2 regions of the Bacillus cihuensis genome follow, and region 1 is predicted to be linked to the other one. Evidence: predicted binding sites of a transcription regulator. Region 1 holds the regulator's gene; the other holds the start of a gene.
What was found. Region 1 encodes LexA, which represses DNA repair genes until DNA is damaged. Its sites were predicted from a motif close to CGAACATATGTTCG; they were not measured.

Region 1 (4,443 bases):
AGCTGATATACAAATAATATAATTTAAAAACAAGGGGGGATAGAATGTTTGAACAGGACGAAAGGTTGATTTCTGAAAGTATTGATCGTTTAGAAAGTAATGAGCTGTTGATTGTAAGTCAAAAAGAGGAATATATCAAACTTTTAGAGCTACAAGAACAAAAATTTCTCGAAAGAGCTGAAAAGGTAAAGCCAATCATTTCATACCTAAAAAAACATCATTATTCTTTTTATAATAAAAAGTTCGATTGCCGTTCGTATAAAGGCCCAATTATCGGTCGAAATGAAAATGAGGTGTACATTTACGAAGGGGAATGGTCATTAGTTACTTCAAAAAATCTACAAACAGGGAAAAAAGACTCGATGATGATTAAGACCTTTTTAGATGAAAATTCATTTAAGGATGCGATGGATGCTTTATTAGAAACGGCATTTCTGCAAGAGAATGAATTAACAATTGATCAAAAGAAAATAGAGAATGCAAACAAAGATCTCAATAGTGTATTTGGGTAAATCTGAATAAAGAATCTTTATAGATTTGTAGATTCAACATGGCGAAGGGATCACCACTTATTAACTATTTTAACTGTCAAGAAACTCTTGACAGTTCTTTTCATCTTCAATGCAATCTCCTCCCTATAATATAAAGAATATTAATATTATTTATGTCCAATTTTTTTGGTAAAAAGAAGCCGTTGTCTAAAAGCAAATGCTTTTGGACAGCCACTAAATTTTACTTTGTAATCTTTACTCTCTAGTACTACTATCCCATCGAACATTGCCACCCAATGATTCATTTGTAATGCGTAATGGAACCATAGTTGAGCCATTGGTTATTCCGCAGGTTTTGATAAATCAAACGAAGTAGTATTACCATTTGATTTAATATTAGCTTTTCTATTGCCGATATTTAAAAAATCGTTTTTGCACTTTAGATCCAGTAACTTTTTTAGTGCTACTTTCAAATTGTACAGTAACATCTAATGCCTCAAAGATTGGTCATTGGAATGGGTGTTGTGCCGTTATTATGTAGGCACTTAAATTATAGCTTTGTTTTCCACAATTAAGATAAACGCTAGCGCTAACAGTTGCAGGTTTAGATGTGCTAGGTTTAGATAGTGTTTTTGATGAACCAAGTCCATTGGTAATTACTCTCCGAAACTTAACCTCCATTTTACAATTAGTCCATCTGTAATGCCCTCCATTACTATCGGTACGCCCTGGATGAGCATCTACTTTAGGAACTTGTGTAGTTACAAGGACTAACGGAAGTAGTCCAATAGAAAGTTTTTTCATATAATATACCACTTATCAAAACATCGATTATATAAAAATAATCCTATGAATAGATATATCGATATATTATGGGTGATCTAATATCGAAAAATCTAAACTTCTTAGATTTTTTGTCGCTACATCGTTAGCTGTTGTTTCATGAGGAGTTTCCACATCATCTTTAGCATTCACTTAAAATGAATATTTTACAAATTTAAGAAGTGATTAATTATCTGTAATAATTCCAAGAAACGGTTCATATGAATGATCTAAGTGAGGTTGTCCAAAAAGACAGGGAAATCTCATGTAAATAGCTTTATTAATACGTGGCTTTATATAGGGAACAAATTGCATCCAATTTCTTCTTAATGTTATTTATTTACATGCGCTGTAGGGAGTACTCAAGATAAGTTGTTATAAAAAAATAAACCTCCTGTAATAAACAGGAGGAAAAAACATTAATGGATTTGGCGGTAAAGTCCAATTACTCTTCCAAGAATTGATACGTTCCCAAGAATGATTGGTTCCATATTGGAGTTTTCGGGCTGTAAACGGATGAAATCTTTTTCTTTAAAAAAGCGTTTTACCGTTGCTTCATCATCCTCAGTCATAGCAACAACAATATCACCATTATTCGCTGTACTTTGTTGCTTCACAATAACATAGTCGCCATCATGGATTCCAGCTTCAATCATACTATCGCCCATAATTTCGAGCATGAAGACATGTTCGTCATGTGTTGCCATCGATTCTGGAAGTGGGAAATACTCCTCAATGTTTTCAATTGCAGTAATTGGTAGACCAGCTGTTACCTTTCCGAGTAAAGGCACATTGATGACGTTGTTTTTTGGTATATTGTGCGTTTCAGATGGATCTAGTATTTCAATGGCACGAGGTTTGGTAGGATCGCGACGAATAAGACCTTTACTTTCTAATCTTGATAAATGACCGTGAACTGTCGAGCTTGAAGCTAAACCAACAGCTTCTCCAATCTCTCTCACTGAAGGTGGATAGCCTTTAGTACGAACTTCGTCTTTAATAAAATCCAATATATCATTTTGCCTTTTTGAAAGCTTAGACATACTTTCACCCCTTCTCTCTTATTCTTGTTTTTATTATATCACGCGAAAAAAAAAGATACAAACATAAGTTCGAATAATGTTGACTAAAAACAGATGTTCGGTATATACTGAGATTAACAAATTGCGAACAGGCATTCGATTTTGGAGGGAATAACGATGAAAAAACTATTAAAAAGTTATACTTATACACTTTCACTAGCAGTAATCGTGTTTATTTTTTCTTTATTTTTCTCAATGAATAAAAATTATGATAACCTTGACAAATATATCTCTATTACAGTAGATCATGGTGATACTCTATGGAAAATGGCTGAAGTATACAAAACAGAAGATTTATCGAGAGATGAGTTCATAGACTGGATTATTACTCATAATGAAATATCTGCAAATTCACTTGTACCAGGAGATTCTATTATTATACCAGTAACTAAAACAAATCTAAGTTTAGCAAGTAAGCAATAAGAAAGTTGGAAATAAATGAGAGCAATTATATACTGCCGTGTTAGTACAGAAAAAGAATCACAAGAAACATCTTTAGTCAGACAGGAAGAAGAGTTGAGAAAACTAGCAAGTAAATCAGAATTTGAAATTGTTTCTGTTATTAAAGAACAAGCAAGCGGTTACGAACTTAATCGTGATGGCATTTTTGAAATGTTAGATATCTTAAAAAAGAAGCAGGCTGACGTTCTATTAATTCAAGATGAAACGAGGCTTGGTCGTGGAAACGCGAAAATTGCCCTTTTTCATGTAATTATTAAGGAAGGTGTAAAAATTTATTCTTTATCACATGATGGGGAAATTGAACTATCTGATTCAGATTCGATGGTCATTAATATTGTCGGAATTGTTGAGGAGTACCAGCGGAAGTTACATAATATTAAAATTAAACGTGGTATGCAGCGGGCAGTTGAAAATGGATTTCGACCACAAAAAAATCTGGCCAATCAAGGAATGAGTGGTGGAAGAGAAAGAAAAGAAGTTCCAATTGAAGAAATAGTAAAACTTCGAAACAACGGACTTACATTTGCAGAAATTGCAGCAACTTTACGAGGATTTGGTTATCAAGTTTCAAAAGCAACAATAAATCGAAGATATTTAGAATACAAAGCTGTAAAAGAAGATTAATCAAGAGCAGAGAACTTGTATTTTCGCTTTTTTTTTTATAACATGACACTATTAAAAGTAAAAGGGAGCGAAAATATGTTATCGAAAGAAAAGTTAGCTCGTATAAATGAACTGGCTAAGAAGGCCAAGTCCAGCTCATTGACAGTGGAAGAAGCGAAAGAACAATCTAAGCTGAGAAGTGAGTACTTAGAAACGTTTCGGAAATCTATGTCAAATACGATCGAGCATTTGACAATTATTGACCCAGAAGGAAACGATGTTACACCTGAAAAGCTTAAAAGTATTAAAGATTCAAAAAATCGTTTACATTAATAGATGAAATAAAAAGAATATCGGTTTCGATATTCTTTTTTTGTTTGAAGAATGAGCGGATTATTGAAGGAAGACAGGGCACTTTAATAAAGTATCTGAATTATTGTTGTTTTTATCAAAATGACACTATAATATAGTAAGGGTATACATAAAGGAAGGATGGTTTTATGTTAAACAAAACTGATGCACTTTCAATCAATACAATTCGTACACTGTCAATTGATGCTATTGAAAAAGCGAATTCTGGACACCCTGGAATGCCGATGGGCGCTGCTCCGATGGCTTACACTCTTTGGACCCAGTTTATGAATCACAATCCGAAAAATCCAACTTGGTTTAATAGAGACCGTTTTGTTCTTTCAGCTGGACATGGATCGATGCTATTGTATAGTCTTTTGCATTTATCAGGCTATGATTTATCAATGGATGATATTAAAAATTTCCGCCAATGGGGTAGCAAAACACCAGGTCATCCTGAATATGGACATACTGCAGGGGTAGATGCAACAACTGGGCCTCTAGGCCAAGGTATTGCAATGGCAGTAGGTATGGCTATGGCTGAACGTCATTTAGCAGGAACATATAATCGTGGCTCATATAATGTAGTAGATCATTATACATATGGTATTTGTGGAGACGGGGATTTAATG
Region 2 (4,443 bases), on a different contig from region 1:
CTACGTAATGAAAAGGAGGTATTTCTACGGTGAAAAGGTGAATTCATTACGAAAAATCCTTTACTATTTCATGAATTTTTTCAGGTTTCAAAAAGGAGGAGATTGATTCTTCGGTTTGAAGGGTAAGTGAAGCACCAGCAAGACCTAATTGGCAAGCACTAAAAAGCGATTCTTCGTTTAATATTCCATAGATTGCACATGAAGCAAATGCTTCCCCCGCCCCTGTGACATCAACAACATCCGTTTTAAAAGGAGGCAAGTGTCCAGATTCCTCAGTAGAAAAATAATAGCCCCCCTGATTACCAAGTGTGATAATAATTTTTTTGACGCCACGCTGGCTAATTATTTCACAAGCTAATTGACAATCCTCGATTGAGTCGATTTTTATGTCAGCAAGTATTTCTGCCTCTTCTCGGTTAGGTAGAATCATTTCTACACCGTCAAGACGTAATGGAAGTTTTCGTGCTTTGGCTGTTGATACCGGATCAATGTACATCGGAATGTTTTCATCACGGCAGCGATTAATTAAATAATCGAGGCATTTCTTAGGGATATTCATATCCAAAAAAACAGCTTGAGCGGAAACAATATAGGACCATTTTTCCTCAAACATGGATGTTGTCATTTTTTCATAAATATTCATATCAGCCATAGAGACAATACTTTCACCATTTATATCTAATAAGGTGGTAAAAGTCCCTGTTCGTTCTGTTGGTAACACCCATACTTGACTAACATCGACTCCTTGACTTTTCGTTTCATTCAGTATCCAATTACCTTCTTTGTCATCCCCTACGCAAGTCATAAGAGTAGTGCTACAACCAAGTCGACTTAAATTCCCGGCAAAGTTGCGTGCTACACCACCACAAGTTTCAGTAATTTTTACTGGATTAGATGAATATAAACGCACCTCCTGATTTGATCGTGCTTTCCGGTCTGTGTTTGCCCCTCCGATACAGACGATCGACGATTCTTCTTGGAGAATATAGGCACGTCCCTTGATTTCCCCGCGTCTTGTCAGGTTAGCGATATAATTGGCGACTGCAGGTCGTGATAAACCAACTTTACTTGATAATTCTTGCTGTGAAATGTAAGGATTCATTTTTATGTAATGTAAAATTTGTTTCTCTTTATCCATAGCACAACCTCCCCCCCTTATTGAACTTTAGTTTATTATATAAACAAATGTTTGTAAATGTGTATTTGCAAATAGAGTAATAATAATTTTACCTTCTGCCTGTTTACACAGATTGAAGAAAGTTTTACAGACAAATGATAGGTTAAACTATAATAACCAAAAAAAAGAGATTGTAAATACGTCTATCTTTGAATTATATTGAAGACTATGATTTTTTGAAGGTTTTCTAAAAATCATAGTCATAATTGAGCGGATAATAAACATGTAGGAGGAAATATAATGATGAAAACGTATTTGTACCCTTTGTTGGTCGTTATAGCAGCTAGTAGTTATGGTGTCGTTTCAACGATCATAAAACTAGCCATGCGCAGTGGTTTTTCAGTTTCTGAAGCAGTGACAAGTCAATTCTTCTTTGGTTTTTGTATCGCGGTGTTTATTTTCATTGTTACAAATCGAACAAAATTAAGCTTTAATGGGATTAAAATTCTGATCTTTGCTGGTGTTTTTACAGGGTTGACTAATATTTTATATGGTCGTTCTTTGAACTATTTACCTGCTTCTTTGGCCGTTGTACTGTTGTTTCAATTTACATGGATCGGCATGTTGATTTCTTGTATAACCAAACGCCAATTTCCCAGTCGAATTGAAACGATATCTTTACTAATCTTGGTCATTGGGACGATACCAGCGGCTGGTTTAATAGATGTTGATGTATCTCAAATACCTTTTCAAGGATGGTTATGGGGGTTAGCAGCAGCACTTTGTTATTCCTTATTTTTATTTGTTAACGGGAAGGCCACAACAAATATGAATACCTCTAATCGTTTAGTATTGGTTTCATTCTTTGCTTTGATGATGTCCGTTGTTTTTCAATCACCGGAAGTGATTTGGAATGGCACTTTGTTTAGCGGGGGACTTTGGATGTATGGGTTGGCATTAGGGTTATTTGGGATGATTATTCCGGTATACTTATTCACGATTGCAATTCCTAAAGTTGGATTAGGTATGTCATCCATATTGGGTGCTATTGAATTGCCAATCGCTGTTATGGTGTCCGTCATCTTGTTAAGTGAACATGTTACTACACTGCAAATAGTTGGGATTGTAACCATTCTTCTCGGAATGACCTTACCAACAATGCTTAATAGTAATATATTGTTAATTAAAACCAAAGTTAAGCAACATTAGTACTAAGTAAAACTTACATGGTGTTGAATTTAAAAAAACATATTAGTAGGTGTTTGCATTTCCGTTATACGAAATAAAAACCACACTGATAAGTTGGCATTTTCAACATCATGTCATTGCTAATAAAAATATTATTTTAAGATGATTGACAATTTGAAAAGTAAGCGTATACTAAACACATGTTGGTTATGAAAACAATTGTTTTTTGATGTTTCAACCGACAAGTTGGCATCTTTAAACCATGTCATTGTTAATAAAAATATCATTTAAAAGATGATTGACAATTTGAAAAGTAAGCGTATACTAAACACATGTTGGTTATGCAAACAATTGTTTTGGAGAAGAGAGGTGTAAAAATGGCTATTGATATTAATGAAAATGAAGAGATGATTTTAGGTATGATTCGAGAAAATCCATTTATCTCTCAACAGGAGTTATCAGAAATTTTAGGTTTATCAAAATCATCGATTGCTAATATTATCTCTGGATTAATCAAGAAAGAGTATGTCTTTGGCAAGGCTTATGTTTTGAATGAAACAGCTCCTATTGTTTGCATAGGTGGAGCTAACGTGGATAGGAAATTCTATACCAAAAGTAAAATAACGAATGAAACGTCTAATCCAGTGAAGTCTTCTAGATCAGTTGGAGGAGTCGCGAGAAATATTGCTGAAAACTTAGGTAGATTAGGTGAGGATGTAACATTAATTTCAGCAAGTGGACATGATTCAGAGTGGCAAGAAATTTATGATTTATCATCTCCTTTCATGAATTTAGAACATGTTTATCAAGGTGACAATTTGACGACAGGATCTTATACAGCCGTTTTAGATATGAAGGGGGATTTATCCATTGCATTAGCAGACATGGACGTTTTTGAGAATATTACCCCTGAGTTGTTAATCAAAAATACTAATATACTAAAAAAAGCAAAATGTATCGTAACGGATTTAAATTGCCCAAGTGAAACGATTGATTTTCTGTGCTTTTTCGCATCGAAACATGATATTCCATTAGTCATTATTCCTGTTTCATCTCCAAAAATGGATAGGCTTCCAAAATCTTTGAATGCAGTAAGTTGGCTTATCGTAAATAAAGATGAAACAGAAACGTTTATGAATATTAATATCAGTGATGAAGAAAGTTGGAAAAACTCAGTTGAAAAATGGCTTGAGTTAGGTGTCAAAAATGTGATTGTAACGAATGGCTCAAAAGGTGTCATGACAGGTAGTCAAAATGGAGAGGTTCATTATTTTCCAGCTATCGAAACACCGATGGTTGTTGATGTAACAGGTGCAGGCGATTCATTTTGTTCAGCTGTAATTTATTCCTGGCTACAGAAAAAGGAAATCGATTACATCGTCAAATCTGGCTTGGTCAATGCCCATAAAACGATTATGTCAAAGTATACAGTTAGACAAGAATTATCAAAAAAACAATTTATCTTAGATATGGAGGCAATTTAAATGAAAAACTATATTGAATTATCACAAGAGGTACAACAAGCAAAAGCAGAAGGAAAAGCAATCGTTGCATTAGAGTCTACTATTATTTCTCACGGTATGCCGTATCCACAAAACGTAAAAATGGCTCGTGAAGTTGAACAAATTGTTCGTGATAACGGTGCTGTTCCAGCAACTATTGCCATCATTGATGGAAAAATTAAAATTGGTTTAACAGATGAGGAATTAGAATTATTCGGTAAAAGTTCAGGTGTTGCTAAAGTATCAAGACGTGACTTAGCTCATATTGTTGCTACAAAACAACTTGGTGCTACGACTGTTGCAACAACAATGATTTGCGCAGATTTAGCAGACATCAAAATCTTCGTAACTGGTGGTATTGGTGGAGTTCATAAAGGTGCAGAAACGACGATGGACATCTCTGCTGACCTTGATGAATTAGCTCAAACGGATGTAGCTGTCATTTGTGCTGGAGCTAAATCAATCCTAGATTTAGGACTTACTCTTGAATACCTTGAAACAAAAGGGGTTCCTGTAATTGGATATGAAACAGAAGTTTTACCAGCATTCTACACAAGAAGTAGTGAACATAAATTAAATATCTCTACGGATTCAATCGACGTAATTGCAGAAACATTAAAAACGAAATGGGAATTA

Region 2: V179_RS0125785 (carbohydrate kinase) is a predicted target of LexA. The motif match lies at 2,650-2,663, and genes of this name have one in related genera.

Annotation. Positions count from the first base shown of each region.
Region 1 covers NZ_KI632495.1:75,202-79,644, forward strand. The annotation lists gene V179_RS0106090 (hypothetical protein) at 45-512, shown strand; gene V179_RS32305 (hypothetical protein) at 747-818, opposite strand; gene V179_RS0106105 (YHYH domain-containing protein) at 999-1,295, opposite strand; gene lexA (transcriptional repressor LexA) at 1,733-2,356, opposite strand; gene yneA (cell division suppressor protein YneA) at 2,513-2,818, shown strand; gene V179_RS0106120 (YneB family resolvase-like protein) at 2,834-3,481, shown strand; gene V179_RS0106125 (DUF896 domain-containing protein) at 3,557-3,793, shown strand; gene tkt (transketolase) at 3,961-4,443, shown strand, end outside.
Region 2 covers NZ_KI632501.1:14,777-19,219, forward strand. The annotation lists gene V179_RS0125775 (carbohydrate kinase) at 47-1,138, opposite strand; gene V179_RS0125780 (EamA family transporter) at 1,418-2,326, shown strand; gene V179_RS0125785 (carbohydrate kinase) at 2,695-3,789, shown strand; gene V179_RS0125790 (pseudouridine-5'-phosphate glycosidase) at 3,790-4,443, shown strand, end outside.